Regions from separate parts of the Caballeronia sp. LZ024 genome, predicted to be linked through region 1. Evidence: predicted binding sites of a transcription regulator. Region 1 holds the regulator's gene; each other region holds the start of a gene.

Region 1 (6,004 bases):
CCGCACGATCCACAGCAACATGCAAAAAGTTGCAAAATATCGGTCGTCGAAGACGATCATCGCGACGGGGCCGCAAAACGACAATAGCACCACAGGTAAAGACGCGCGCAAAAGACCATCGCAGGAAGCAATCACCACCAGGGGTTCAGTATGGAGCAGGCGCATCAACCGGCACGCCGGGCCTATGCCTTCGCATGGTCCGGCAACCGGAATCCCGAACGCGAGCAGGCCATGCTGCGTATCGGGATGGGAGCGGCAGTTCTGCTGGCTTATGCGGTCTATGCATGGCAGCACCCTTCGGCAAACGCATCGCTGATCACGCGGATGATCGCGCTCTACGTCTCTTACGGCGCCATCACGCTGTGGCTCGTCATCCGGATGATGTCGCTGTCCAACGTCCGGCTCGTCATCACCACCATCCTCGATCAGGCGCTGCTCGGCGCCATGCTCTTTCTCTGCGGCACGCTCGCTCTGCCGCTGCTGTGGGTCGTCTTCTGGTTTCTGATCGGCTCGGGATGCCGCTATGGCAAACGCACGCTCGCCATCTCATGCGCGACGGCGCTCATCGCGATCATCGCGCTGGCGTTGTGGCAGCCGTGGTGGGTGGCGAACCGCGCCGCCGCGCTCGGGCTCGCCTTGAGCGTGCTGGGCGTGTCGGTGTATCTGAGCGTGCTGGTCGACAGGCTCGGCAGCGCGAATCGCGTGCTGGCGCGGCAGGCATCGACGGATCCGCTCACGGGTCTGTTCAACCGTTACGCGCTGGAACAAGCCGTGAATCGCGCGATGTCCGCGCCCGAAGCCGTCGACGCTCATACCAGCGCGTTGCTGTTGATCGATCTCGACGGCTTCAAGGAAGTGAACGATACCTACGGCCACGCGGTCGGCGATGTGCTGTTGCAGTCGTTCGCGCAATTGCTCGCGCGGCGTATGCGCAAGACCGACACCATCGCGCGGCTGGGCGGCGACGAGTTCGTCGTGCTCGCGCGCGACATGCGCGATCGCAGCGCGGTGCTCGCGCTGACCGATGGCATTCATTCGGCGCTTGCCGATCTGACTTTAGTGCAGGAACGGCCGGTGAGCGTATCGGCGAGTATCGGTGCCTGTTTGCTTTCCGGCGCCGCGCAAGCCCATGAGGCCGGTATCACCGCGGTGCTCAGGGCCGCGGATCGCGCGATGTATCGCGCAAAGAGTCTCGGCGAAGGCAAGACGGTGTTTGCCGAAGCGCATGACTTCGAGATGCATTGAATGTTTGCGAGCGCGCTGGCAAATCGAAGCGCGCGCGGCCTGACGCCGCGCTTGTTCGCTCAACTTTCCGGCATCGGCGCGCTTTGAAGCGGGCCGCCGCACGTCATTCACTCAGGCGCGCGGCCCCGATTCGGAACGCCGCGCGCCTTTACAACGTCGACGCTCAGGCTTCCACGCTCGACCACGCCAGTTCGCGCAGCTTCGCGCGCAGGCGGGCGACAGCCTGGCTGTGCAACTGGCACACCCGCGACTCGCTCACTTCCATCACCGCGCCGATTTCGCGCAGATTCAGGCCTTTTTCGTAGTAGAGGCTCATCAGGAGCTTCTCGCGTTCGGGCAGCTTGTCGATCGCATCGACCAGCGCCGAGCGCAGACTGCCGTCGAGCAGCGCGGACAGCGGGTCCGATCGGTCGACGCAATAGCGGTCGAGGAACGGCTCGTCGTCGGCGGAGCGGTCGAAGTCTTCGTAATAGATGAGCTGGCTGCCATGCAGGTCCTGCAGCATCGACTGATATTCGTCGAGCGGCATCTTCAGATGCTCGGCGATTTCGGTCTCGCTCGCGGAGCGGCCAAGCGACTGCTCGACCTTGTGCACCGCCGATTCCACCTCGCGCGAGGTCTTGCGCATGCTGCGCGGCAGCCAGTCGTTGGCACGCAGCTCGTCGAGCATCGCGCCGCGAATGCGCTGGCTCGCGTAGGTCTCGAACTGCGCGCCCTGATCTTCCTTGTAGCGATTCGCGGCGTCCATCAGGCCGATCATGCCGGCCTGGATCAGGTCGTCGAGATCGACGCTCGCCGGCATCTTCGCGACGAGCTGGAGTCCCAGCCTGCGCACGAGCGGCGCGTAGCGCGTCAGCACTTCGGATTGCGAGAGCTTTCCCTGGGCGTTGTACATCTTGATCCCCTCTTTCCCTATGTCACATCGACGCCGTGCTGCTCAACTCGTGAGCGGCCGGGGTCCCGGCGCGGTATCCGGACTGTTCGTCCACCGCGCCCGTCATTGCTGTCATGCCTCTTTCGATGTCGTCCCGCCGGAATGGCGCGGGCCGCATCGGCCAGTGCAAAAGTTCTGCGGCAATCTGCCGGTAGTCGCGCGCAGCCGGTGTCGCCGGAAAGGCTTCGACGGCACAGCGCGCGAGTTCCCGCGCCCGCGATACGCGCGCATCTTCCGCGACGTATCCCGCCTGTGCGAGCGACACGGCGAGATACCGGCTCGCGACACCCGACAGGTTTTCAAACGCGGTGGCCGCGTCGGTTGCGTTCTGCACGTGATTCACGAGCACGCGAAACTGCCCGATAGCGTGCGCGTAGTGCAGGCGCTTCATGCATGCGTAAGCTTCGGTGATCGCTGCCGCTGCGACGCGGGTCACGATCAGGAAGTCGTGCGCCTGCGCCGCGAGCGACGACAGCGCACCATTGCGATCGAGTTGCGTGTCGATCAGCACGATGTCGGCGGGGCCGTCGAGCAGTGCCCGGCACTGGCCCGCGTCGTGGCTGATGCGTTCGTCGCGCGGCGCCGCCAGGAGCGAAAAGCCGAACGGCGTGCGCGTCACCGCGTCCTGCAGGAAGCGCCGGCCCGACATCACCGAGGCGAGCGCGCCCGTATCGTTCAGACCGAGCATCTTGCTGAGCGAGCCGGCGTTCTGGCGCTCGTCGATCACGAGGACGTCGCGGCCGTGGATCGCGAGGGCCGCGGCGAGATTCGCCACCGTCGACGTGCAGCCGATGCCGGCCGGCCCGCCGGCCACCGCGACGACGCGCGATCCCGCGTTCGTCAGAAGCCGTCTCAGACCTTCCGCCTGATCGAGCACGAACTTATCCAAAGTGAACCTCATGCAGTTCGGTGGAAGCACGCGCCGACAGCGCGGACAGCAACGCGGGCACTTCTTCGTCCTGCGGCACGAAGGGCGACCCGTCGCGCGGAATGCAGAACGCGCTCTTGATCAGGAAACGCTTGGTCGCGACGTACAGGTTCTCCGGCACCTTCTGTCCCGTCGATACGTAATGCACGGGCAGCTTGTAGCGGATCACGGTGTCGAGCACGCCGCCGAGGTTCGTGGCTTCGTCGATCTTCGTCAGGATGCAGCCCGCGAGCGGCGGCTGGTCCGGCGTGCTCTGGTAAGCCTGCACGACTTCGTTGAGCGTGTCGCCGTGGCTCGTCGCGTTCAGAAGCAGAAGGCGCTGCACCGGATGACCGGCGCCGCACAGCATCGTGATCTGGTCGGAGACCATGCGGTCGCGCTGGCTCATGCCGATCGTGTCGATCAGCACGATATGTTTGTTGCGCAGCTCGGAGAGCGCGAGTTGCAGGTCGGCGCCGTCCTTCACCGCGTGCACCGACACGCCGAGAATCTTGCCGAAGATGCGCAATTGTTCATGCGCGCCGATCCGGTAGCTGTCGGTCGTCAGGAGCGCGACCTTGCTCGCGCCGAAGCGCATCACGCAACGCGCGGCGAGCTTCGCGGTGGTCGTCGTCTTGCCGACGCCCGTCGGGCCCATCAGCGCGAACACGCCGCCGCGATCCATCATCGCTTCTTCGCTGTCCATCACCGGCAGGTTTGTTTCGAGCACCTGCTGCACCCACTCCAGCGCGGCTTCGACGTGCTCCATTTCCGGCATGTTGTCGATGACCATGCGCACCAGTTGCGCCGAGAAGCCGGCGGCGAACAGGCGCTTGGTCAGCGCGGCGTTGGTCGGGCTGCGGCGCTGGCGGTCGCCCCACAGCAGACCGGCGAAGTGCTCTTCCATCATCCCGCGCATCGACGACAGTTCGTTCATCACGGTGTCGTTGACGACCTGCTCCATGCGCGCACGGATCGCTTCCGTGACGGCCGCGGCCGCGCTCGCCGGCAGGCCCGCAAAAGCGCCTTCCTGTGCCGGACGCGCCTGGGACGTCGAATGCGATGCGTCGTCGGACGGCTCCGGCTGCGGCATCTGCACCGTGACGATCTTCTGCGCGGCGCGGCGCGCGGCGATCTGCGCGGCTTCGCGCGCCCAGTCGGGCGTGTCGATCTTCGAGTGCTGCGGCGGGTTCGGCTGGCGCATGCGGGGCGCTTCCGGCGTCTCGGTCTTCTCGACGGCGGACACCGGAACCGGCGTACCGAGGCCCTTGGCGATCGCGCTGGCGGGCGTCATGACGCGGTTCGGCGGCGTCGGCACGGCGGCCTGCTGGGCGACGCGCCGGGCATGCTCGATCAGCCACGGATTCGATTCGGCCATCGTGCGCGGCGCTTCGTCGAAGGCGTTGCGGCGCTTCGGCGCGAGTTCCGGCTGCGCTTGCGTGTGGTCGTCTTCGTCCGCTTCGGAGTTCGCACCGAAAACCGACGAGAACACGTCGCCGCTCGCATAGGGGTTCATCGCGCCGGCGCTCACGATGGCCTTCGCGGCCGCAGCGGCCATCGACGGCGCGGCCTCCCCGGCGACGGGCGAAATCTTCGCCAGATCGCTGTCGGCGACGCTCACGATCTCGACGGTGCCGTCTTCCAGCGTGCGATTCGAGAGGACGACCGCATCGGGGCCCAGGGCTTCCCGCACGAGACGCAGTGCGTCCCGACTTGTCGCGCCGACGAATTTACGAATGTTCAAGCTTGCCCCCGATGAGGTTTGACGACTTCAATCTTTGCTGACGGGCGCGGCGGCGAAGGCCGCAACCGTTTTCCATGGAAGTCATTATTCCGAATGTCGGCGAGGGACTATCTGGCGATAAGGGGTGAGAAAGCGGGGTAATTCGGATGATGGGATTTGGCCGCACCGGCCAAAAAGGCGCCGCGCGCGTTCCGGCGCGGCTCCATCGGGATTTGCGCCTCTGGCTGAACGCGGGCCGCTCGGCGTAAGCTGTCGGGTCGGATCACCGCCCGAAACAATCACGGAGATTTCACCGCATGGCGTCCGCAGTCGCTGCTTCTTCCTCCTCCTCCTCCGATTCCCCGACCACCACCGGCGCCCGGCTCGTCGTCGATGGGCTCGTCACGCATGGCGTCGAGCGCGTGTTCTGCGTGCCCGGCGAGAGTTTTCTCGCCGTCCTCGATTCGCTGCACGACGAAACCGGTCAGATCCAGACGATCGTCTGCCGCCATGAAGCGGGCGCGGCCAACATGGCCGAGGCCGTCGGCAAGCTAACCGGCCGGCCGGGCGTCGCCATCGTCACGCGCGGGCCGGGCGCGACGCACGCGTCGATCGGCGTGCATACCGCCTTCCAGGACTCGACGCCGATGATCCTCCTGATCGGCCAGTGCGCGCGCGAGCACATGGACCGCGAGGCGTTTCAGGAGATCGACTATCGGCGGGTGTTCGGGCAGATGGCGAAGTGGGTCGCGCAGATCGACGACGCGCGGCGCGTGCCCGAATACCTGAGCCATGCGTTTCATCTCGCGACCTCCGGGCGTCCCGGTCCGGTCGTTCTCGCGCTCCCCGAGGACATGCTGAGCGAGCCGTGCCCGGCCGTCCCGGGCGCGCCGCGTTATCAGCGCGTGGCCGCCGCGCCCGCGCCCGCGCAGATGGAACGCCTGCACGCGATACTCTCGGCGGCCGAGCGGCCGTTCGTGATCGCGGGCGGCAGCGGCTGGACCGAAGCCGCGACGCAGGATGTCGCGCGCTTTATCGAGCAATGGCAGTTGCCCACGGGCTGCGCGTTCCGCTTCCAGGACACGCTGAACAACGAGCATCCGAACTATGCGGGCGACGTCGGTCTCGGGATCAATCCGGCGCTTGCCGCGCGCATCCGCGAGGCGGACGTGCTGCTCGTGATCGGCCCGCGCCT
Region 2 (6,004 bases), 110 kb from region 1:
GCACCCGCAGTACCTGCCAGCGGCCCGCCGTCGAGGTTCTCGCCCGCGCCGCCCACCGCGCGGATCGACAGCCCCGCCAATCCGATGCCCGCCGCCGCGAGCTGCTCGCGAAACGCGTCGCCGTCGGCGGCAAGGCGCGCCGCGCCGTGGGCGCCCGCGTTGATCCGCGCGACGAGCTTGTCGCCCGTCAGCACGAGATCGGCGTCGACGGTGCCAAGCGTCGGCAGCGACAAAGTGACGCGCGTGCGCCACGGGCGCTCCGCCGACGCGCGGGTGTCGGGCGCGCGTGCGTCGCGTTCCTGCGGCGCGATTTCCCATTCGAAACGCGCGCCCGGCCACGCCTCGCCGGACCAGCGGAACTGGTCGGTCGCGAGCAGGTCGAGCTGCTGGCGCACGAGCGGAATCGTCGACGGATGGATTCCCGCCATCAGCGCCGCCTGAACGGCCGACTCCTTCGGCGCCGGCGCGCTCGCCGCGCTGCCCGCCGCCGAAAACACCGAAGCGGGCGCATCGCGCAATGAATGGGCGAGCGCGGCCGCCTGCTCCGCGTTGCGCGGCGGCACGAACGCGTGCGCCGTCCCCTCAAGGTCCGGCAGGTCGGCCGCGCCGGCGAAACGCTGCGGCGCGCTCGGGTCGTCGAGCCAGACATCGGCGTCGGCGGGCTGATCGGGCGTGTCGAGAGGAAGGGCCATCGCGCGCGGATCGACGCGCGCTTGCGGCTCGCTCGCCAGCAAAGCCGCCGGACGCTGGCCCGCGAGCCACTCGACGAGATGCGATTCGTAGAAAAGACCGCTTTCGCCGACCGTCTTCGAGAGCGCCGCCACGAGCGCGCTGGCGGGCAGCGGCGGCGCCGGCTGGCTCGCGGCGCGGGCAGCGGCGGCGTTCGCGACTGCGCCGAGCGTGGAAGGCGAGGAGAACGCGTGATCGAAGAGGCCGCCGGAAAGCGCCGCGAAAGCGCTCGCGGCGCGCGGCGCGGTCGGCCAGAGGGGCGTGTTGCCGGTGAGCGCGGGCGTGGCGCCGCCGCCGAAGCGGGAAATGGCGTCGAGCGTGCGCGCGACGGTGCTGAGCGCCGTCTGCGCCGACGCTCCGCCCGCGCCCGACGCGCCGTTCTGCTCGCCGCCCGTGCCGGGCTGCGCCTCGACGAGCAGTTCGGACGTGCCGGTCTGGGTCGTCGTCTGGCCGGCGGTGGCGGAGGGCGACGGACGGATCGCGGACAAGAGCAGCTCGGCCCGGCTGGCGAGGAGCGTCGAAATCGCGTTGTCCAGTCCCGTCATGCCGGTTTCCTTGTCGACCGGCGCTGGCGCGATGCGCTCACTCCGGTCCCATGCAACAGGGCTGCGCCCGACTGCGGGGGCCGCGTGGCGGCGCCGCAGTCGCGTTGTCTAGCGCAGTCCGATGATCTTCTTGAGCACGCGCGCCGGGCTGTTCGTCGTGAACAGCGCCGACAGGCGCGCGAGCGACGGCGAGGTCAGATCGCGGATGGCGGCGTCGTCGGCGAGAATCCGCTTCACCAGATCAAGCTTGCGCGCCTTCGCGCTTTCGTTGAGTTCGGTGCCGCTATCCACTTCCTTCAGGCGATCGACGAGCTGGCGGTACGCCACCTGCATCGACTTCAGTTCGCCCCATTCGCCGCTGCGCGCGGCGACGAGCATCTGGCCGGAAAGTGCCGCAATGGCCTCGTAATGCTCGAAATATTCTTCAGTTGTCTTCATTCTTATATGGCATGTGCCACCGCATTCGCCGCGGCCGCCTGAGCCACTTCCGGTCCGATTCCTATCCACGCTTCTTCGAGCGTCGCGAGAAGGCCGTCGACCTCCACCAGCAACCGCTCGTCCTGGCGCAAGTTCGCCTCCAGAAGCCGGTGCGTCATATATGTATACAGCGCGTCCAGCCGCTCGGCGATCTCGCCGCCCGCTTCCTTGTTCAACGCCTGCTGCAAACCGGTCTCGACGATGCTGATCGCCTTGCCGACCGCGATGCCCCGCGCCTCGACATTGCCCTGCTGCAGATGCATCCGCGCCTGCGCGATCGCCTGACGTGCGCCCTGATAGAGCATCACGACCAGCCGGTGCGGGCTCGCGCCGGTCACTCCTGTCTGAAGGCCGACGCGCGCGTAGGCGCTGGCTCCAGCGTGTCCTGGGGAATACATCTGTGGTTCTCCTTATGCGTCCGATACGCCTCACCGCGACCCGCGCGCGCAGCACGAACGAACGTGCTTTGCGAAACGCCGGCCGGGGCGTTCCCGGTGTGAATCGATGCCGACGACGCCCGGCTGCGCGCGTCGTCTGCGCGGCCCGTGCATCGTGCTGTTATCGGGGTTATCGGAAAAACGCGCAAAAGCTTTAGGCCGCAAGGCGAACCGACTCCCGGCGCGAGGCGCCGCGAGCCCGGGGCAAACGGTCAGACTGAGATCTGCATGATGTCGTTGTAGGCGGAAACGAGCTTGTTGCGGACCTGCAGCCCGAATTGCAGGCCGACGTTCGCCTTCTGCATGTCCACCATCACGTCGTTGAGCGACACGTTCGGCGCGCCGACTTCGAACGCGTGCGCTTCGCCGAGCGCCTTGGTCTGGTTGTCGCTGATTTTCTCGATCGACGACTTGAGCGCGTCGGCGAAACCGCCCGCGCTGACCGCGCCCGACGAGGAAGTGCCCGTCACGCTGCCCGTGGCGACAGTCGCGCCGGTCCCGCCGGTCGCCTGTGCGGCCATGGAATGCAGTGCGGCGAGCGCGGAACCCAACGGGTTGATGGATGAATTCATGTTTGCTCCGAATGACAGGGGAACCGGGCGCGGCATATCGAGAGTTGAAGCAGGACTTCGAACCGGGGCTGTCCCAGGCCGCAGACCGGAATGCGCAACCTCACGGCTTCCTGTCTGGGCGGTTCGTCGATACGGTACGACCGATTGCAAAAAAGAATAGCAGTGGTGCGTTTTCCAAAGCGGTGAAAGAAGGGGTAAAACCCGGCTCTGTTTGCCGAATCGACTTGCGTGCGCGTGCGGATAATCCTGTCGTGAAAGTCTCCAATGGGCGCGTGATTCAAGGCGCGACCGGGACGACGCCAAGATTCGGAGAGCATCGACGCAATGGAAACGCCCAACAATTCCCTGATTACGCCCGACGCCAGAATGGGCCTGGCCGGTGCCCAGCCCGGCGCGCTCGGGAGCGCCTCGCCCGCCGCAAGCCTTAACGGCGCGGATTTCGGCGGCCTCGCGCAGCGCATGCCGATGCTGTCGCAATTCCGTTCGAATCCGCGCACGCCGCTGATCATCGCGGTCGCCTTCCTGGCGGCCGTGGTGGCCGGGCTCGTGCTGTGGTCGCGCCAGCCGGACTACCGCGTGCTGTTCTCCAATCTGTCGGACCGCGACGGCGGTGCAATCGTCGCCGCGCTTCAGCAGGGCAACATTCCGTATCGTCTGTCCGACGGCGGCGGCGCGATCCTCGTGCCGTCCGAGCAGGTTCACGAGACGCGCCTGCGGCTCGCGAGCCAGGGCCTGCCGAAAAACGGCTCGGTCGGCTTCGAACTGATGGACAACCAGAAGTTCGGTATCAGCCAGTTCGCCGAGCAGGTGAACTACCAGCGCGCGCTGGAAGGCGAACTCGAAAAGACGATCGGCTCGATTTCGTCGGTGAAGACGGCGCGCGTGCATCTCGCGATTCCGAAGCCGACCGTCTTCGTGCGCGAGAAGGAACTGCCGACCGCTTCCGTCATGGTGAACCTGTATCCGGGACGCGTGCTCGACGAAGGCCAGGTGCTGGCGATCGCGCACATGGTTTCTTCCGGCGTGCCGGACATGCCGGTAAAAAACGTCAACATCGTCGATCAGGACGGCAACCTGCTCACGCAGCAAAGCGCTGTCAACGGTCTCGACGCCTCGCAGCTCAAGTACGTCCAGCAGATCGAGCACAACACGCAAAAGCGCATCGACGCGATCCTCGCGCCGCTCTTCGGATCGGGCAACGCGCGGTCGCAGGTGAGCGCCGACGTCGATTTCTCGAAGCTCGAACAGACCGCCGAGAGCTACGGCCCGAACGCCAACCCGCAGGCGACGGCGATCCGCAGCCAGCAATCGAGCGAATCGAGCGAGAATTCGGGCGCGGGCGCCTCGGGCGTGCCGGGCGCGCTGTCGAACCAGCCGCCGCAGCCAGCGTCCGCGCCGATCGTGGCGCCGGCGTCCGACGCGACGGGCGCGGCCGTGAAAACCACGCCGACCAACCTGCGCAAGGACACGACCACCAACTACGAAGTCGACCGCACGGTGCGCCACTTCGAGCAGGCGACGGGCGGCATCAAGCGGCTGTCGGTGGCGGTGGTCGTGAACTATCAGAAGCAGGTCGACGCGAAGGGCAACGTCACCATGACGCCGCTCGCCGCCGAGAAACTCGCGCAGGTCCAGCAACTCGTGAAGGACGCGATGGGCTACGACGAGAAGCGCGGCGACTCGGTGAACGTCGTGAACAGCACGTTCTCGGGCGACACCGACCTCACGCCGGACCTGCCGTGGTGGCGCACGCCGGACATGATCGCGCGCGGCATCCAGCTCGCGAAGTATCTCGGCATCGGCCTCGTGGCGACGTTCCTCTACTTCAGCATGGTGAAGCCGGCGATGCGCCGCGCGTTCCCGCCGCCCGAGCCGCCCGCCGCGCTCGCGCCGCCCGACGAACTGTCGCTCCTCGACGGCCCGTCGATGCCGGACGCCAAGACGGCGGAAGAAGACAAGGATGCCGAGGTCAGTCTCCTCGGTCATGAAAGCAGCAAGGCCAAGTTCGAACGCAATCTCGACTACGCACGCATGGTGGCGCGCCAGGATCCGAGAATCGTTGCGACGGTCGTAAAGAATTGGGTGTCCGATGAACGCTGAAGGCCTGAACAAATCCGCCCTCCTCCTGATGTCGATCGGTGAGGAAGAAGCCGCCGAAGTCTTCAAGTACCTCGCTCCGCGCGAAGTGCAGAAGATCGGCGCGACGATGGCGGCGCTCAAGAACGTCACGCGCGAGCAGCTCGACAACGTGATGACCGAATTCGTCAGCGAAGCCGAGAAGCACACGGCGCTCTCGCTCGATTCGAACGAGTACATCCGCTCCGTGCTGACGAAGGCGCTCGGCGAAACCAAGGCCGGCGCGCTGATCGACCGCATTTTGCAGGGCAGCGACACGAGCGGCATCGAAGGTCTGAAGTGGATGGACTCGGCGGCCGTCGCGGAACTCATCAAGAACGAGCACCCGCAGATCATCGCGACGATCCTCGTGCACCTCGACCGCGACCAGGCGTCGGAAATCGTCTCGCTGCTGACGGAACGCCTGCGCAACGACGTGCTGCTGCGCATCGCGACGCTCGACGGCATCCAGCCGGCGGCGCTGCGCGAACTCGACGACGTGCTGACCACGCTCCTCTCCGGGTCCGACAACCTGAAGCGCGCGCCGATGGGCGGGATCCGCACGGCGGCGGAAATCCTCAACTTCATGTCGAGCAATCACGAGGAAGGCGTGCTGGAAAACGTCAAGGAATACGACGCGGAACTGGCGCAGAAGATCATCGACCAGATGTTCGTGTTCGAAAACCTGCTCGATCTCGAAGACCGCGCGATCCAGCTGCTGCTGAAGGAAGTGGAATCCGAGACGCTGATCGTTTCCCTGAAGGGCGCGCAGCCCGGGCTGCGCCAGAAGTTCCTGTCGAACATGTCGCAGCGCGCGGCCGAACTGCTCGCGGAAGACCTCGATTCGCGCGGTCCGGTGCGCGTGTCGGAAGTCGAGCAGCAACAACGCAAGATCCTGCAGATCGTGCGCAATCTCGCCGAAAACGGCCAGATCCAGTTAGGCGGCAAGGCCGAGGATGCATATGTCTGATACTGCTCGCGCGCAGAAGGCGCACAAGCCGCAGCTTTCGGCGTACCAGCGCTGGGAGATGGCGTCGTTCGACCCGGTGACGGTCGACAACAGCGCCGCCGAGCAGGCCGCGCTCGAAGCCCATCTGCGCCGCGTGCACGAAGACGCGCACGCTCAGGG
Region 3 (6,004 bases), 3.1 Mb from region 1:
GATGTCGAGCACGAGCAGGAGCTGCTCCATTTGCGCGAGCAGTTCGTCGGCTTCGTCGAAGAACGTTTGATAGAACTGGGTAATGTCGAGAGTCATGCTTGATTCACCGCGAGGATGCTGTCAGTCGGCGTCGCTATGCGCGTTCGGTTGTCGTATCCGGTCTTTCGGATATTTATTCAGATACTTGAGCCTGACTTGAACCCTCGGGCGCTTCTTCCGACAGCGCCGCGACGAGTTCGGTCAAAAGCTCCGGGTCGAGCGGCTTTTCGATCCACCCGGTCGCGCCCGATGCGCGCGCCGCGTCCTTGAACGGCTCGCCGCTTTCGGTCGTCAGCACGAGGATCGGCGTCGCCTTGTACGCGTGATTCGCGCGCAGTTCGGCGATCAGGTCGAGCCCGCTCTTGCCGGGCATGTGATGGTCGGTGAGCACGAGATCGAAGCGCTCCGCGAGCGCCGCTTCGAGCCCTTCGATGCCGTCGGACGCCACCGTCACGCCGTAGCCCGCGAGGGTCAGCGTGGCCGAGAGGATCTGCCGCATGGCGGCGGAATCGTCGATTGCCAGAATGTTCTTGATCATGGAAGTCTCTTGCTCGTGATGTCCGGGCGAAAGGGGCGTCACTGCGTCGCCGTATCCGGCGCCGCGATGGTCGCGTTGGCTGTGGCTGTCGCGGGCGCCGTCGAAACGCGCTGCAACGGCGGATCGATTGCGGCCTGCGGCGAGGGCTTCGGTGCGGCCGCCCTCGCGGGCGCGAGCTTGTCGACGAGCGGCCGCGCGCCCGCCGCCGCATTGCCGTTTGCGCCCGCGGCGTTGTCGAAGAGCGTGGTCGCGGAGGTGTCGTCGCGTGTCATCGCTTCTTCCGACTTCCGGTTGAGCACGATGATGCTGATGCGGCGGTTTTCCGGGTCCATCGCGTCCTTCTTGTTCAGGTTCTGCGTCGACGCGAGGCCGAGCACACGCAGCACCTTCGCTTCATCCATGCCGCCCGAGATCAGTTCGCGCCGCGACGCATTCGCGCGATCCGCCGACAGTTCCCAGTTGCTGTAACCCTTCTCGCCGCCCGCGTACTGCACGGCGTCGGTGTGGCCCTGCACGACGATGCGGTTCGGCACGTCGTTCAAGGTCTTGCCGATCTCGCGCAGGATGTCGCGCATGTACGGCTGCACGTTGTTGCTCGACATCGCGAACATCGGCCGCTTCTGCGTATCGACGATCTCGATGCGCAGGCCCGTCAACGTCGAATCGATGCGGATCTGCTGCCTGAACTGGCGCAGCGTCGGATTCGCCTCGATCGCCGCCATCAGCTTCACCTGCAGGTCGTGCAGGCGAGCCTGCTCGCGCCTTTCGAGTTCGCTTTGCGCTTCCTTCAGAAGCGCTTCGTCGCGCTGGGCCGCCGTGCGCTTGGCCCACGACGCCTGGCCGTCGCCCATGCGCGTCGTGCCCGGATCGGGGCTCGACATGTCGCGCCCGCCGCCCTGCAGGATGCTCGAATCCATGCCGCTGCTCTGGCCGCCGAGAATCGCGGCCTTGAGCGGCATGTTGAAATATTCCGCGATGCCGCGCCGCTGCACGGGCGACACCGAACTCAGCAGCCACATCAGCAGGAAAAACGCCATCATCGCGGTCATGAAGTCGGCATAGGCGAGCTTCCACGCGCCGCCGTGATGCCCCTTGCGGCGGCCCACGATGCGCTTGATGAAGATCGGACGCTCTTTATCGTTGCTCATGCCGATGCCTTTGAGGTCGCGCGCCATGACGGCACGTCACTTCGCCTTCACGCGGCGCACGTGTTCTTCCAGTTCGGAGAACGACGGACGCTCGGTGGAGAACAGCACCTTGCGGCCGAACTCGACCGCAATCGCCGGTGCGTAGCCGTTCAGGCTCGCGAGGATCGTCACCTTGATGCACTGGAACATCTTGGTCGACTCCGCGACGCGCTGTTCCGCCACGCTCGCGAGCGGCCCGATCAGGCCATAGGAAAGGAGAATGCCGAGGAACGTGCCGACGAGCGCCTGCGCGATCATCTCGCCGAGAACGGCGGGCGGCTGGTCGGCGGAGGCCATCGTATGCACGACGCCCATCACCGCCGCGACGATGCCGAACGCCGGCATCGCGTCGCCGACCTTGTGCAGCGCCTGCGCGGGGCCTTCGCCCTCGACGTGATGCGTTTCGATCTCTTCGTCCATCAGGCTTTCGATCTCGAACGCGTTCATGTTCCCGCCGACCATCAGCCGCAGGTAATCGGTCAGGAACACGACGATGTGCTCGTCCGCGAGGATCTTCGGGTACTGGCTGAAGATCGGGCTGTTGTGCGGATTGTCGATGTCGGATTCGAGCGTGAGCGTGCCTTCCTTGCGCGCCTTCGCCAGCAGGACGTAGAGGAGCGCCATCAGCTCCATGTACACGTCCTTGTTGTATTTCGAGCCCTTGAACAGCGTGGGAATGACCTTCAGCGTGGCCTTGATCGTCTTCATGCCGTTGCCGAGGATGAAGGCGCCGACGCCCGCACCCGCGATCATCAGGATTTCGACCGGTTGCACGAGCGCGCCAAGGTGGCCGCCTTCCAGCGCATAGCCGCCGAAAACGGACAACAATGTCACGAGCGTTCCCACGAAAATCAGCACAGTCGAGTCCTCACTTGTCAATTCGGCGAGAGACCGCCGTTAAGTGGTTTACGGCATCGACCGCAAAAACTTTGGGGGAAAAATCGGCGCGGGCAAACGATACAACCCGCGTCGGCGGGGGCTCGGCTACCCGCGACGGGGGCGCGCGACGATCGTCGCGACGATGCTTGGCGGCTAGGCCGCGAGTTCGGCCTCGCCTGCCGCGCCGGCTTGGGCTCGGGCTTCGGCTTCGGCCGCGCGCGCCGCGCTCGCCTTGCGCGTCTTGCCCGCGCGCGACGGCGGCTGGCATAGCCCGCAGACATAGCCCTGGCGCAAGTCGTACGCATGTGCGACAAAATGCCCGGTGCAGCGCGAACAGGTGCTGGTCTGCAACATGCCGGAGTCGAAGAAGCGCACGAGCGTCCATGCGCGCGTGAGGCTCAGGATCGGCTCGTCGCCGTGCAGCTCGATGTGTTCGAGATAGAGCCGGTAGCTCTTCACGATCGACTGGATCGTGTCGCAGCCGCCGTGCTGGCTGATGAACCGGTAAATGCCGTAGAACAGCGACGAATGGATGTTCGGCTGCCAGGTCATGAACCATTCGGTCGAGAACGGCAGCATGCCTTTCGGCGGCGAAACGCCCTTCAGTTCCTTATAGAGGCGGATGAGCCGGTCGCGCGACAGGTTCGTCTCCGCTTCGAGCAGTTGCAGCCGCGCGCCCAGTTCGATCAGTTCGATCGCCAGGGTGATCTCGCGGACTTCCGCCACCACGCTTTTTGTCGCCATAAAAAAAACTGGACCGTGCGTTTGCTGATAAAACCCGTTGAGCCCGCGCGCGCCGTTCAGCCGATCTCGCCGGCCGGCTGGTTCGCCATCAGGATGGCCGCGTGCGATTGCGCGAGCGCGGCGCTTTTTCCCTTGTCGGCGAGCGAGGAGAGGATCGTGTGGTCGTCGAAGCGGAAGCGGCACAGAATCTGGCTCGACGCTGCGATTTTCACGAGCTGCGCCAGATTCAGCGACGCGAGGACATCGGCGATCGGCTGCGACAGTCCCATGCGAAACATCGCGCCAGGCCGGTCTTCCTGAAGAAGGCGTTGCGCGAGCAGCAAGTACGACAGATTCAGCTCGCGGATTTCCGCAAGCATGCTGGCATTACTGTTCGTCATTTTTTCCCCGAGTCGAATCCGTGCCTGGTCTGGCCTATGTGGAAACGTTTGCTCGAATTCCCGACATGCAAAAAGGAATATCGCGCCCGCTCCTTTAATCTTCAGGCGGATTTTCGGCGAATCAACGGCGGCGCGGTATCGGACAAACATTCCGATTTGCCGGCAGCGCGATACGTAATTCCGTGTAGGAATATTTCCTACACGGAATTAAACGGCGTGTTTCACTCGTGCATGCCGGATTATCGGCAGGGTTTGAAATAACTGAAGGGATCGGGTGAAAAGCCCGCGCAGGCCCTGCCTGCGGGGCCCCGCTGCGTCGGGCTTGGCCCGAAAACTGCTGAAGTGTCGCGGCGCCCGCTACGGTGTAATTCGTTGCCATTGTGTGCAAAGCCTTTAACCACGGGGTTTTCGCGCGATTTGCACGCTTCGTAACAGGCGGTGTTTCGTCCTGTAACAAGGTTAAGCGATTGAAAAATGACGTGAAATACCGGGCTCGTTATCGATAATGAACGTAAGGGATAACCCGGTCGATTTCCGGGCCGATTTTCGGACGGCGGCAAACCGTTGTCCGTCCGACAGGCATGCGCGTCAACGCTCGACCGGGGCGTGAATATGCGGTGCCCTCATGAACAGGAGAGTCACGATATGCGAATCGCACAAATTGCACCGTTGCACGAAGCAGTTCCCCCGAAATTCTACGGCGGCACCGAGCGCGTAGTCTCCTACCTCACCGACGCTCTCGTCGACCTCGGCCACGATGTGACGCTTTTCGCGAGCGGCGATTCGCAAACCAAGGCAACGCTCGAAGCGGCGTGGCCGCGTGCGCTGCGCCTCGATCCGTCGATCCGCGACGCGATCGCGCCGCACATGCTGCTGCTCGAAACGGTCCGCCAGCGCGCGCATGAATTCGACGTGCTGCACTTTCACCTCGACTACATGCCGTTTTCGCTGTTCTCGCAGCTCGACACGCCGTTCGTCACGACGCTGCACGGCCGCCTGGACCTGCCGGAACTGCAGCCGATCTTCAACACGTTCACGAAGGCGCCGGTGATCTCGATCTCCGATTCGCAGCGCGTGCCGCTGCCGCAAGCAGCGTGGCTGAACACGATCTACCACGGCCTGCCGGAGAACCTGCTGACGCCGCAGACCAGCAAGAAGCCTGAATATCTCGCGTTCCTCGGTCGCATTTGTCCGGAAAAACGCGCCGATCTCGCCATCAAGATCGCCGCGCAAAGCGGTCTGCCGCTGAAGATCGCCGCCAAGGTGGACAAGGCCGACCAGGAATATTTCAAGTCGACGATCGAGCCGCTACTGTCGCAGGCGCACGTCGAATTCGTCGGCGAGATCAACGAGGCGCAGAAACCGGAATTCCTGTCGGGCGCGAAGGCGCTGCTGTTCCCGATCGACTGGAACGAGCCGTTCGGCCTCGTGATGATCGAGGCGATGGCGTGCGGCACGCCGGTGATCGCGTTCAATCGCGGCTCCGTGCCGGAAGTGATCGACCACGGCGTGACGGGTTATATCTGCGAGGACGTGCAGGGTGCCGTCGGCGCGCTGCAACGTCTCGACGAGTTGTCGCGCACGGAAATCCGCGCGCAATTCGAACGCCGTTTCAGTTCGAAGACGATGGCGCAGAATTACGTCGACAGCTATGCGTCGATGCTTCAGGCCGCAAAGCGTCCGGTTTTGCGTCAGGTTGCAGTGGGCTAAAGTCCGGCTTTAATGCGCAAGGATAAGACGTATCTTATTTAATCCGAATGCGCATTAAGACGTCGAGCCAATCGACACACGAAATGCCGCCTTTCGAGGCGGCATTTTTTTGCATTTTGCAATAACGAAACACCGCGCGCTCATCGAACGATAAGAAAGCGCTCGCGATTCTTTCCGGAAATCCAGTTGGGCGGTTTGCCGCGGCCGTTCCAGGTGCTGCCCGACTTCGGGTCCTGATACATCGGCGGCGCGGGTTCCTTTTTCGGTGGCCGGCCGCGCTTGGCGACGGCCAGCCCGAGATCCTGCGGCGTCAGCCCGTATTCGACGATCTGCCGTCGGATCTGCGCGACGACCGCCTCGACTTCCTCCTGCCGCACGCTCTCGGCCTGCGCCTGAAGATTCGATATTTGCGCTTTCAGTTCCAGATATTTCGACATGGCGATCTTCCTCTTTATTGAATCGGATTGGGACGAGAGCCTATCCGGGCCGACAAAAAGATGCAATTCATCGCTTTCGATAGCTCTCGA

What was found. The regulator FliA, encoded in region 1, starts transcription of late flagellar genes. The targets are predictions, from matches to a motif close to CTAAAGTTTNNNNNNNNNNNGCCGNTA.
Region 2: fliS (flagellar export chaperone FliS) is a predicted target of FliA. The motif match lies at 2,320-2,346, and genes of this name have one in related genera.
Region 3: motA (flagellar motor stator protein MotA) is a predicted target of FliA. The motif match lies at 2,671-2,697, and genes of this name have one in related genera.

The regions. Positions count from the first base shown of each region.
Region 1 covers NZ_JARUXL010000001.1:3,314,433-3,320,436, reverse strand. Annotated here, with positions in the region: gene QCE48_RS15030 (GGDEF domain-containing protein) at 232-1,245, shown strand; gene QCE48_RS15025 (RNA polymerase sigma factor FliA) at 1,409-2,140, opposite strand; gene QCE48_RS15020 (MinD/ParA family protein) at 2,163-3,068, opposite strand; gene flhF (flagellar biosynthesis protein FlhF) at 3,061-4,830, opposite strand; gene QCE48_RS15010 (thiamine pyrophosphate-binding protein) at 5,127-6,004, shown strand, end outside.
Region 2 covers NZ_JARUXL010000001.1:3,208,001-3,214,004, forward strand. Annotated here, with positions in the region: gene QCE48_RS14505 (flagellar hook-length control protein FliK) at 1-1,274, opposite strand, end outside; gene QCE48_RS14510 (flagellar protein FliT) at 1,383-1,712, opposite strand; gene fliS (flagellar export chaperone FliS) at 1,715-2,149, opposite strand; gene fliE (flagellar hook-basal body complex protein FliE) at 2,401-2,760, opposite strand; gene fliF (flagellar basal-body MS-ring/collar protein FliF) at 3,085-4,860, shown strand; gene fliG (flagellar motor switch protein FliG) at 4,850-5,845, shown strand; gene fliH (flagellar assembly protein FliH) at 5,832-6,004, shown strand, end outside.
Region 3 covers NZ_JARUXL010000001.1:195,982-201,985, reverse strand. Annotated here, with positions in the region: gene QCE48_RS00940 (chemotaxis protein CheW) at 1-96, opposite strand, end outside; gene QCE48_RS00935 (response regulator) at 173-577, opposite strand; gene motB (flagellar motor protein MotB) at 616-1,725, opposite strand; gene motA (flagellar motor stator protein MotA) at 1,762-2,622, opposite strand; gene flhC (flagellar transcriptional regulator FlhC) at 2,797-3,387, opposite strand; gene flhD (flagellar transcriptional regulator FlhD) at 3,444-3,767, opposite strand; gene QCE48_RS00910 (glycosyltransferase family 4 protein) at 4,413-5,477, shown strand; gene QCE48_RS00905 (H-NS histone family protein) at 5,618-5,914, opposite strand.